Regions from separate parts of the Caballeronia sp. LZ032 genome, predicted to be linked through region 2. Evidence: riboswitches for the same ligand, from Rfam matches in the RefSeq annotation. Region 2 holds a riboswitch; the other holds the start of a gene.
The links. Region 2 has a riboswitch for thiamine pyrophosphate ahead of thiC (phosphomethylpyrimidine synthase ThiC). Riboswitches for the same ligand answer to the same signal wherever they lie in the genome.
Positions count from the first base shown of each region.

Region 1 (4,183 bases), 1.9 Mb from region 2:
GCTTGAGCACGTCGAAGAAGCCGGCCTCGCCAGTCTCGGACTGGCGCCGCAGCGCAACCGTCACCATGCCGGGACGCGCGGCGTCGATGGCGTCCGACAGCGATTGCAGCGACGGATAACGCGACGTGCCGAGCAAGAGCCGGCTCGGGAACGACTGGCCGTAGAGCGTGAGCACGTCGGCGGTCTGTGTGGTCATGATGGGATCCTTCGATTCTTCGGAATGCGTCATGCGACCTAGCCGCCCGCGACGGGCGACACGACGTCGAGCCGGTCGCCGGCGGAAAGCGTACGGATGGCGTGCTCGCCGCGCGCGACGAACTGGCCGTTGAGCGCGACGGCGAACGGCGGTTTCGCGCCGAAGGCGGCGAGCGCCTCGTTGACGGTGGCGGCGTCGGGCAGCTCGAAGGCGCGCTGATTGATGTGGATGTTCATGGCTTTGTCTCTTGTCTAGTGCGACAGCGCCGGCGCCGGTGTCGCAACAGTGTCGGCCGCGCCATGCAGCAGTTCCGGCCAGCGGGCGGCGCGGCGATGTTCATCGAAGCTCGCGTGGCTGGCTACATTGCCGGCGATGAGCGCTTCCGCCAGCCGGCACGCGGCGTCCGCGACTTCGGGCGCAATCATAAAGCCATGCCGATACAGCCCGTTCACGCGCACCGTCCGTGCCCCGTCCCAGACGATGGCGGGCCGGTGATCCGGCAAGGTCGGCCGGCAGTGGGCGTTGAGCTCGAGGATGCGCGCCTCGCCGAAACCCGGATGCACGGCGAACGCGGCGCTCAGCAGTTCGAGCGCGGACCGCACGCTCACCGGCGACATGTCCTCGCCTTCGATTTCCGTCGCGCCGATCACGTAGAGATCGTCCTGCTTCGGCGCGATATAAAGCGGATAGCGCGGATGCAGCAGCCGCACCGGCCGCGACAGCCCGATGCCCGGCGCGTGCACTCGCGCCACCTCGCCGCGAATTCCGCGCAGCGCAGGCCAGGCGGGCTTGCCGCCGAGGCCGCGGCAATCGATGATCCAGCGCGCGTCGGGCATCGCCTCGACCGTCGTGTTCCAGTGCGTGCGCACGCCGCGCGCGGCGAGTCCCGCGGCCAATGCGGCGAGCGCCTGGCGGTTGTCGAGCTGTCCTTCGTTCGGCAGCAGCCAGCCTTGCGCGAAACGCGTGCCGAGCGCCGGTTCCGCCTGCGCGACCTGGGCGCCGGCGAGCTTGACGAAGCCGCCATCGAGCAGGCCGGCCGGAGAATTGGCGCGCAGCCGGCGTTCGAGCAAGGGCGCCTCGGCGCGATCCGCGCCATGCCAGACGACAAGCGTGCCGTTGCGCTGGAAAAAGACCGGCTCGGGCAATTGCGCGATGAGCCCCGGCCAGCGTTCGAGCGATGCCGCGCCGAGCCCGACCACAAGCGGTTCCGCGCTGGCGGCTTCGGCGAGCGGCGCCAGCATCGCGGCGGCAACCCAGGCGGCTGACTGCGAGCCGAGCGCGTCGCCGCGCTCGAAAAGACTCACTCGATGCCCCGCGCCTGCCAGCTGCCAGGCCACGAGCCGGCCGACGAGCCCGCCGCCGATCACGGCGAAATCCGCCTGGGGGTCGGCGGTCTGATGGATGCTGTTCAATTCGATGTCTCCTATCGGCCGGCGCGGGCACATAAAGCGTGCGCACGAGGCTCATGCCTCACGCTGCGTCAGAAAGGAGGAAGGCAGAATTGGCCCGATCCGTCCGTGCAGGCGCTGCGGCACATCACAAGGACGACATGGGCGGAGAGACCGGCCCGGCTGCGGACGCGCGCCGGACGGAAAGAACAAGGTGCGGAAGAAACTGGAGGAATGGCGCGGGTGGCGCGCGTTCTCCGGAAACTTCCCTCGCCGGTATTACCCGGATCGGGTGCAAAGGGTCTCTCTCAGCCTCGCTGCGTGAGGGCCGGTTCCGGCCGTCGATGCATGCAAAGCACCCCTGTTTCGTCGAAGGTCATTAGAACATGAAAGGCAAAGGCGCTGCAAACCGGGATTGCGCCCTGCTTTTTTCCTGTGCGGCGGCACTCTGGCACAATGCCGCGAACACGGTTCAGCCGGCGAGCGCGCGAAATTAAGTGAGCGTTAAGGCAAGTTCGGAACAATTTGCAGGCCCGAAACTGGCTGCCCTGAACACCACCGCAGGCCGCAGCCGGCCGCACCGCGCAGCACGTCCGTCGCGCGACCACGCAACAATCCGCCGCCCGAAGGGCGCATCGGCAGGAAGCTCATGATCGACACACGCACCGAAAATACTCAGCAAAAGGCCGACGAAGTCTCGGCGTGGAGCCTCATCAAGCCCTACTGGGTTTCCGAGGAACGCGGCTTCGCGTGGGGCCTGCTCGTGGCGATCATCGCGATCAACATGACGGTCGTGTGGATCAACGTCCGGCTCAACAGCTGGAACGCGGACTTCTACAACGCGCTGCAGAACAAGAACGTCAAGGATTTCCCGCACCTGCTGCTGATCTTCACCGGCCTGGCATTCGCTTACATCCTGCTCGCGGTCTATGGACGGTATCTGCGGCAGATGCTGGCGTTCCGCTGGCGCCAATGGCTGACGAACAAGTATCTCGAACAATGGTTCGGCGACAAGGCGTTCTATCGCATTGAACGCGACCGGCTCGCCGACAACCCCGACCAGCGTATCAGCGACGACCTGCAATCCTTCGCGACCACGACGCTTTCGCTCTCGCTCGATCTGCTCTCGACGCTCGTCACGCTGGTCACGTTCATCACGATCCTGTGGACCATCGCGGGCGCGCTGACCTTCTCGCTCGGCGGCACGCCGATCACGATTCCGGGCTACATGGTCTGGGCCGCCGCGCTGTACGCGATCCTGGGCTCGCTGATCATCCAGAAGGTCGGGCATCCGCTGGTATCGATCAACTACCAGCAGCAGAAGGTGGAAGCGGACTTCCGCTTCGGGCTGATCCGCGTGCGCGAGAACGCCGAACAGATTGCCTTCTACGACGGCATCACGACCGAAACGGCGACCGCCAAGTCCATTTTCCAGCGCATTCGCGACAACTGGTGGCTGATCATGAAGTACACGAAGCGCATGACCTTCGTGCTGAGCTTCTATGGCCAGATCGCCATCATCTTTCCGATCATGGTCGCGGCGCCGCGCTACTTCGCGGGCGCGTTCTCGTTTGGCGTGCTGATGCAGATTTCATCGGCGTTCGGCACGGTCAGCGACTCGTTTTCCTGGTTCATCAACAGTTATTCGACCTTGGTCGAATGGCGCGCCACGGTGAATCGTCTGCGTGAATTCAAGCGCGTGATGCGCTCCACCCACATCCGCGAGGAAAACTCGCCGGCGACCGCGCGCGGCGGCATCAACCTGCACTACACGAGCACGCCGTCGCTCACGACCCAGGGCCTGACGCTCGCGCTGCCGAACGGCACGCCGCTGTCGCGGGTGGCGAACGTGTCGGTGGAGCCGGGCTCGCGCTGGCTGGTGGTCGGACCGTCGGGCTCGGGCAAGAGCACCCTGATGCGGGCGCTCGCGGGACTGTGGCCGTTCGGCGACGGCACCATCGACGCTCCCGTCGACGCGAAGATGATGTTCATCCCGCAAGTGAGCTATCTGCCGATCGGCACGCTGCGTGCGGCGCTCGCGTATCCGTCGCCGGGCGGCACGTTCAGCGACGAAGAAACCCGCGAGGCGCTGCGTCTCTGCAATCTCGGGTCGTATGTGGATCGGCTGGAGGAAAGTGCGCATTGGGCGCGGAGTCTGTCGCCGGGCGAGCAGCAACGTCTGGCCGCGGCGCGCGTGCTGCTGCACAAGCCGGATTTCCTGTTCCTCGATGAAGCGACCAGCGCGCTCGACGCGGAGAACGAACTGCATATCTACAACACGGTGCTGGAGAAGCTGCCGAAGGCGGCGATTCTGAGCGTCGCGCATCGTGAGTCGGTCGCGATGTTCCATGACTACAAGATCGAGATCGAGAGGACGATGGCGGAAGCTTGAGGCGGTTTTCGGTTTCGGGTGGGTCGCGAGGACCACATCGGTGAGGGATTGCTGGTGCGGTTTTTTCTTTGCTATCTGGCGCAGTAGTCAACAGCGCCTGCGCTCCTGAAAACCAAAAAGGCGGACAGCCTTTCGACCATCCGCCTTTCTCAAGCCTGACAAGACGACCCTTTAACGCGGCAGCTCACTGCTCCCCATCAGGAACGC
Region 1 covers NZ_JARUXP010000001.1:2,856,580-2,860,762, forward strand. Annotated here, with positions in the region: gene QCE69_RS13370 (thiazole synthase) at 1-196, opposite strand, end outside; gene thiS (sulfur carrier protein ThiS) at 235-432, opposite strand; gene QCE69_RS13380 (FAD-dependent oxidoreductase) at 448-1,608, opposite strand; TPP riboswitch at 1,833-1,957, opposite strand; gene QCE69_RS13385 (ABC transporter ATP-binding protein/permease) at 2,234-3,976, shown strand; gene QCE69_RS13390 (glutamate synthase subunit beta) at 4,148-4,183, opposite strand, start outside.
Region 1: it holds a riboswitch for thiamine pyrophosphate, as region 2 does, so the genes downstream of both, QCE69_RS13380 (FAD-dependent oxidoreductase) here and thiC (phosphomethylpyrimidine synthase ThiC) in region 2, are expected to answer to the same signal.

Region 2 (4,183 bases):
TGCCCCTTGGCCAGATCGGCCGCGTGCGCCGCGAGCTTGTAGGTGATGATGCCTTCCTTGACGTCGTCCTTGTTCGGCAGGCCCAAGTGCTCCTTCGGCGTGACATAGCACAGCATCGCCGTGCCGAACCAGCCGATCATCGCCGCGCCGATGCCCGACGTGATGTGGTCGTAGCCCGGCGCAATGTCGGTCGTCAGCGGCCCGAGCGTGTAGAACGGCGCCTCGTCACACCATTGCAGCTGGAGATCCATGTTCTCCTTGATGAGCTGCATCGGCACGTGGCCCGGACCTTCGATCATCACCTGCACGTCGTGCTTCCACGCCACCTGCGTGAGCTCGCCGAGCGTCTTCAGTTCGCCGAGCTGGGCTTCGTCGTTGGCGTCGTAGATCGAGCCGGGACGCAGGCCGTCGCCGAGCGAGAACGAGACGTCGTACTGCTTCATGATTTCGCAGATGTCTTCGAAGTGCTCGTAGATGAAGCTCTCGCGATGATGCGCGAGACACCATTTCGCCATGATCGAGCCGCCGCGCGACACGATGCCCGTCATCCGGTTGGCGGTCAGCGGCACGTATTGCAGGCGCACGCCGGCGTGGATCGTGAAATAGTCGACGCCCTGTTCCGCCTGCTCGATGAGCGTGTCGCGGAAGATTTCCCAGGTCAGGTCCTCGGCCTTGCCGTTGACCTTTTCGAGCGCCTGGTAGATGGGCACCGTGCCGATCGGCACCGGCGAATTGCGGATGATCCACTCGCGCGTTTCGTGAATGTGCTTGCCGGTGGAAAGGTCCATCACCGTGTCGCCGCCCCAGCGGATCGCCCAGGTCATCTTGTCGACTTCTTCGCCGATCGACGACGTCACCGCCGAATTGCCGATGTTCGCGTTGATCTTCACGAGGAAGTTGCGGCCGATGATCATCGGCTCGCTTTCCGGGTGATTGATGTTCGCCGGGATGATGGCGCGCCCGCGGGCCACTTCGTCGCGCACGAACTCGGGCGTGATCGCCTTCAGCGCGTCCTTGCCGAACGCCGCTGCACCGAAAGCCTGGCCCGGATGCTGGCGGCCCATCATGGCGGCGAGCTTCTCGCCGTTCGGGCCGCTCTGCTTCAGGCTTTCGAGGTATTCGGCGCGCCGCTGGTTTTCGCGGATCGCGATGTATTCCATCTCCGGCGTGATGATGCCGGCGCGCGCGTAGTGCATCTGCGATACGTTCTTGCCGGCGAGCGCGCGGCGCGGCTTGCGATGCAGGCCGGGGAAACGCAGTTCGGCGGTCTTGTCATCGGCGGCGCGCTCGCGGCCGAAGTCGCTGGAGAGGCCGGCGAGTTCTTCGGTGTCGCCGCGCTGTTCGATCCATGCGCCGCGCAGCGCGGGCAATCCCGAACGGATGTCGATCTTCGCTTCCGGGTCCGTGTAGGGGCCGGACGTGTCGTACACGTAGACGGGCGGATTCTTCTCGCCGCCGAAGCCGTCGGGGGTGTCGGACTGGGTGATTTCGCGCATCGGCACGCGGATGTCGGGCGTCGAACCGGTGACGTAGACCTTGCGCGAGTTCGGCAGCGGCGCGATGGCGGCGGCGTCGACGACGGCGTTTTCGGACAGGAACTTGGGATTGGCATTCATGTGCTGTTTCTCCTTGCGACAGAAGTGAGCGCGTGGGCGCTTGCTTCCGTCCCATGCGAAGCAATAGGGACGATATTTTTCAGCACGAGCGATGACGCCGCCCGAACTGACTCAGGAGCTAAACAGGAGGAACGAGATGGAAAGGTACGGGCTCGGAAGAGGTGGCCGGATGCGGCAGGCCATGGAGCCCGAACGCTTCCCTGCGCTGGCATTATCCAGATCAGGTTCAAAGGGTATTTCTCACCCACGCCGCACGAAGCGGTTCGGTCATGTCAGGCCGGCCAAACCGCGATGCGCAACGCAGGACCCCCGCGTTAGCAGCCGTGACATTACACCGCGGCGTGGCGTCTTGGCAACCATCGGCGAAATCCTTCGAATGGGCAGGGCGCTTACTGCATAATGGCGGGCGCCGCAAATTCCGGGTTTTCCCGGAGCGCTTGCGGCTCATCGTGCGACCCTTCCCGCGTACTCCGTTTATCCCGCATTTCCTCGTTCTGCCATGCCGTTGAGTCTGGTTTTTGCTGCTGCGCTTTCGCCGGTTTGTGTCTCATCGATCCGGCGCGCAGCCGTCGCGGAGTAATGCATGTCCGCGCTTCCGCCGCCGCGCCTGCCATTCAGTTTTCCCGATCGTTTTCCGTTTCGTGCGCCGCGTTCCTTCAAGGGGCAGGTAGCGCTCGCGCTGGCCGTCGTCTACCTCGTCTGGGGCTCGACGTATCTCGGCATTCATCTCGCGCTCGAATCGTTTCCGCCGCTCTTGCTCGGCGGCCTGCGCAACCTGTGCGCGGGCATCGGGCTGTTCGCGCTCGCGGTGCATCGCAAGGCCGTGTGGCCGAGCGCGCGCGAAGTACGCAATGCGGCGCTTGTCGGCACCTTGCTTGAAGGGCTGTCGAGCGGAATGATGGCCTACGGCATGGGCACCGTCGGCACCGGCACTGCCGCCGTGATGGTCGCCACCGTGCCGCTCTTCGCGACCATCTTCACCGCGCTGTCGGGCCGGGGCGTCGCGCGCGGCGAATGGTTCGCGGTGGCGCTCGGCTTGATCGGCATCGTGTTGCTGAACCACGGCGATCCGTCGCCCAGTTCGACGGTCGGCACGCTCGCCATCCTGTGCGCCGCGATCTTCTGGGCAGGCGGCGCGCATCTGGCGGGCCGCCTGCCGCAGCCGTCCGATCTGCTGATGTCCACGGCGCTGCAGATCGGACTGGGCGGGCTTATTGCGACGGGCATCGCATTCGCCGCCGGTGAGCGGCTGACGCATGTCAGCCTCGGCGCGGGCGTGTCGTTCCTGTACCTGATGCTGATCGGTTCGATGGCCGCATATGTCGCGTACAACTTTCTGATCCGCCATACCAGCACGATCGTCGCAACGAGTTGCCTGTACGTGAATCCGGTGGTCGCCGTGCTGCTCGGCGCGGTGCTGCTGGGCGAGATCGTCACGCGCTGGACCGTCATTGCGACGGTCGTGATCCTGCTGTCGGTCGGGCTGTCTTTCTGGTTCGATCATCGCCGGCGCGGGCTGCTCTGAGCGCTTACTTTTTGTAAAAACCTCCACTTCGCGATGTTCTGCGCATGGCAGCGGCGGCTGCACGTCCGTTTCTCGCCTGCTCTCCCGAACAATTCCTCTAACAAATTCCAAAGCCTTGCTGCGCAAGGCTTTGCGGCACCCGCGCGGCGGGCGCGCACCGGCGCGGGGCATGGGCATTGCTCAGTGCAGGCACCGGAATGCGTGGCCTGAATTGCGCCGCCGAAACCGGCAAGGAAGGAAAACAGAAGGTCGGTCCGCGAGCGGGAAGGGGTAGACATCTGGACGTTCGCGCGTACCGGTCCGCGTAACGAGGTGGTCGAATACAACAAGGAAGGTGGAAACATGAAGCTCATCCGCACCGCAGCCGCGCTCGCCGCCGTTGCCTCCGTGCTGTCCGCTTGCGGCGGCAGTTCGGACGATCTGGGCAAGGAGATCGGCGTCACGCAGCCCCAGGTCCATTTCGTTCACGCGCTCCCTGGCGGGCCGAACGTCGACTTCTACGACAACGGCAAGATCCTCCAGTCGAACCTGGCTTATCCGACGGCGACCAATTTCGCCAACATCGACACGGGCCAGCACAACTTCTCGTACGCGGCCATCAACACGACGACGCAGCTCGCCACCGACACCAGCATCAACAACGCGGCGAAGGGTCACGAATACACGGTGATCGCGCTGCCGGACGCGGGCTTCCTGCCGTCGATCGCGGTGATCGACGATCCCTTCGACAAGGGTCTGCTTTCGGGCAGCGCGCGGGTGCGGGCCTTCAACGCATCGACGAACGCGCCAAACCTGGACCTGTATCTGATCGCGCCGGGCGCGAGCATCGCGAACGTGAGCCCGACGATGGCCGGCGTGTCCTACAAGAACGCCGTGCCCGCGACGAAGCAGGATTCGATCTACGTGTCGGGCGGCACGTATCAGCTGATCGCGACGCTGCCGGGTTCGAAGACGCCGGTCTATACGTCGGCTTCGTTCGATCTGGTCAACAACGCGGACTGGCTGATCACGACGCTTCCTTCGGGCAATGCGGCTTCGCAGC
Region 2 covers NZ_JARUXP010000001.1:951,571-955,753, forward strand. Annotated here, with positions in the region: gene thiC (phosphomethylpyrimidine synthase ThiC) at 1-1,616, opposite strand, end outside; TPP riboswitch at 1,796-1,937, opposite strand; gene QCE69_RS04410 (EamA family transporter) at 2,200-3,141, shown strand; gene QCE69_RS04415 (DUF4397 domain-containing protein) at 3,484-4,183, shown strand, end outside.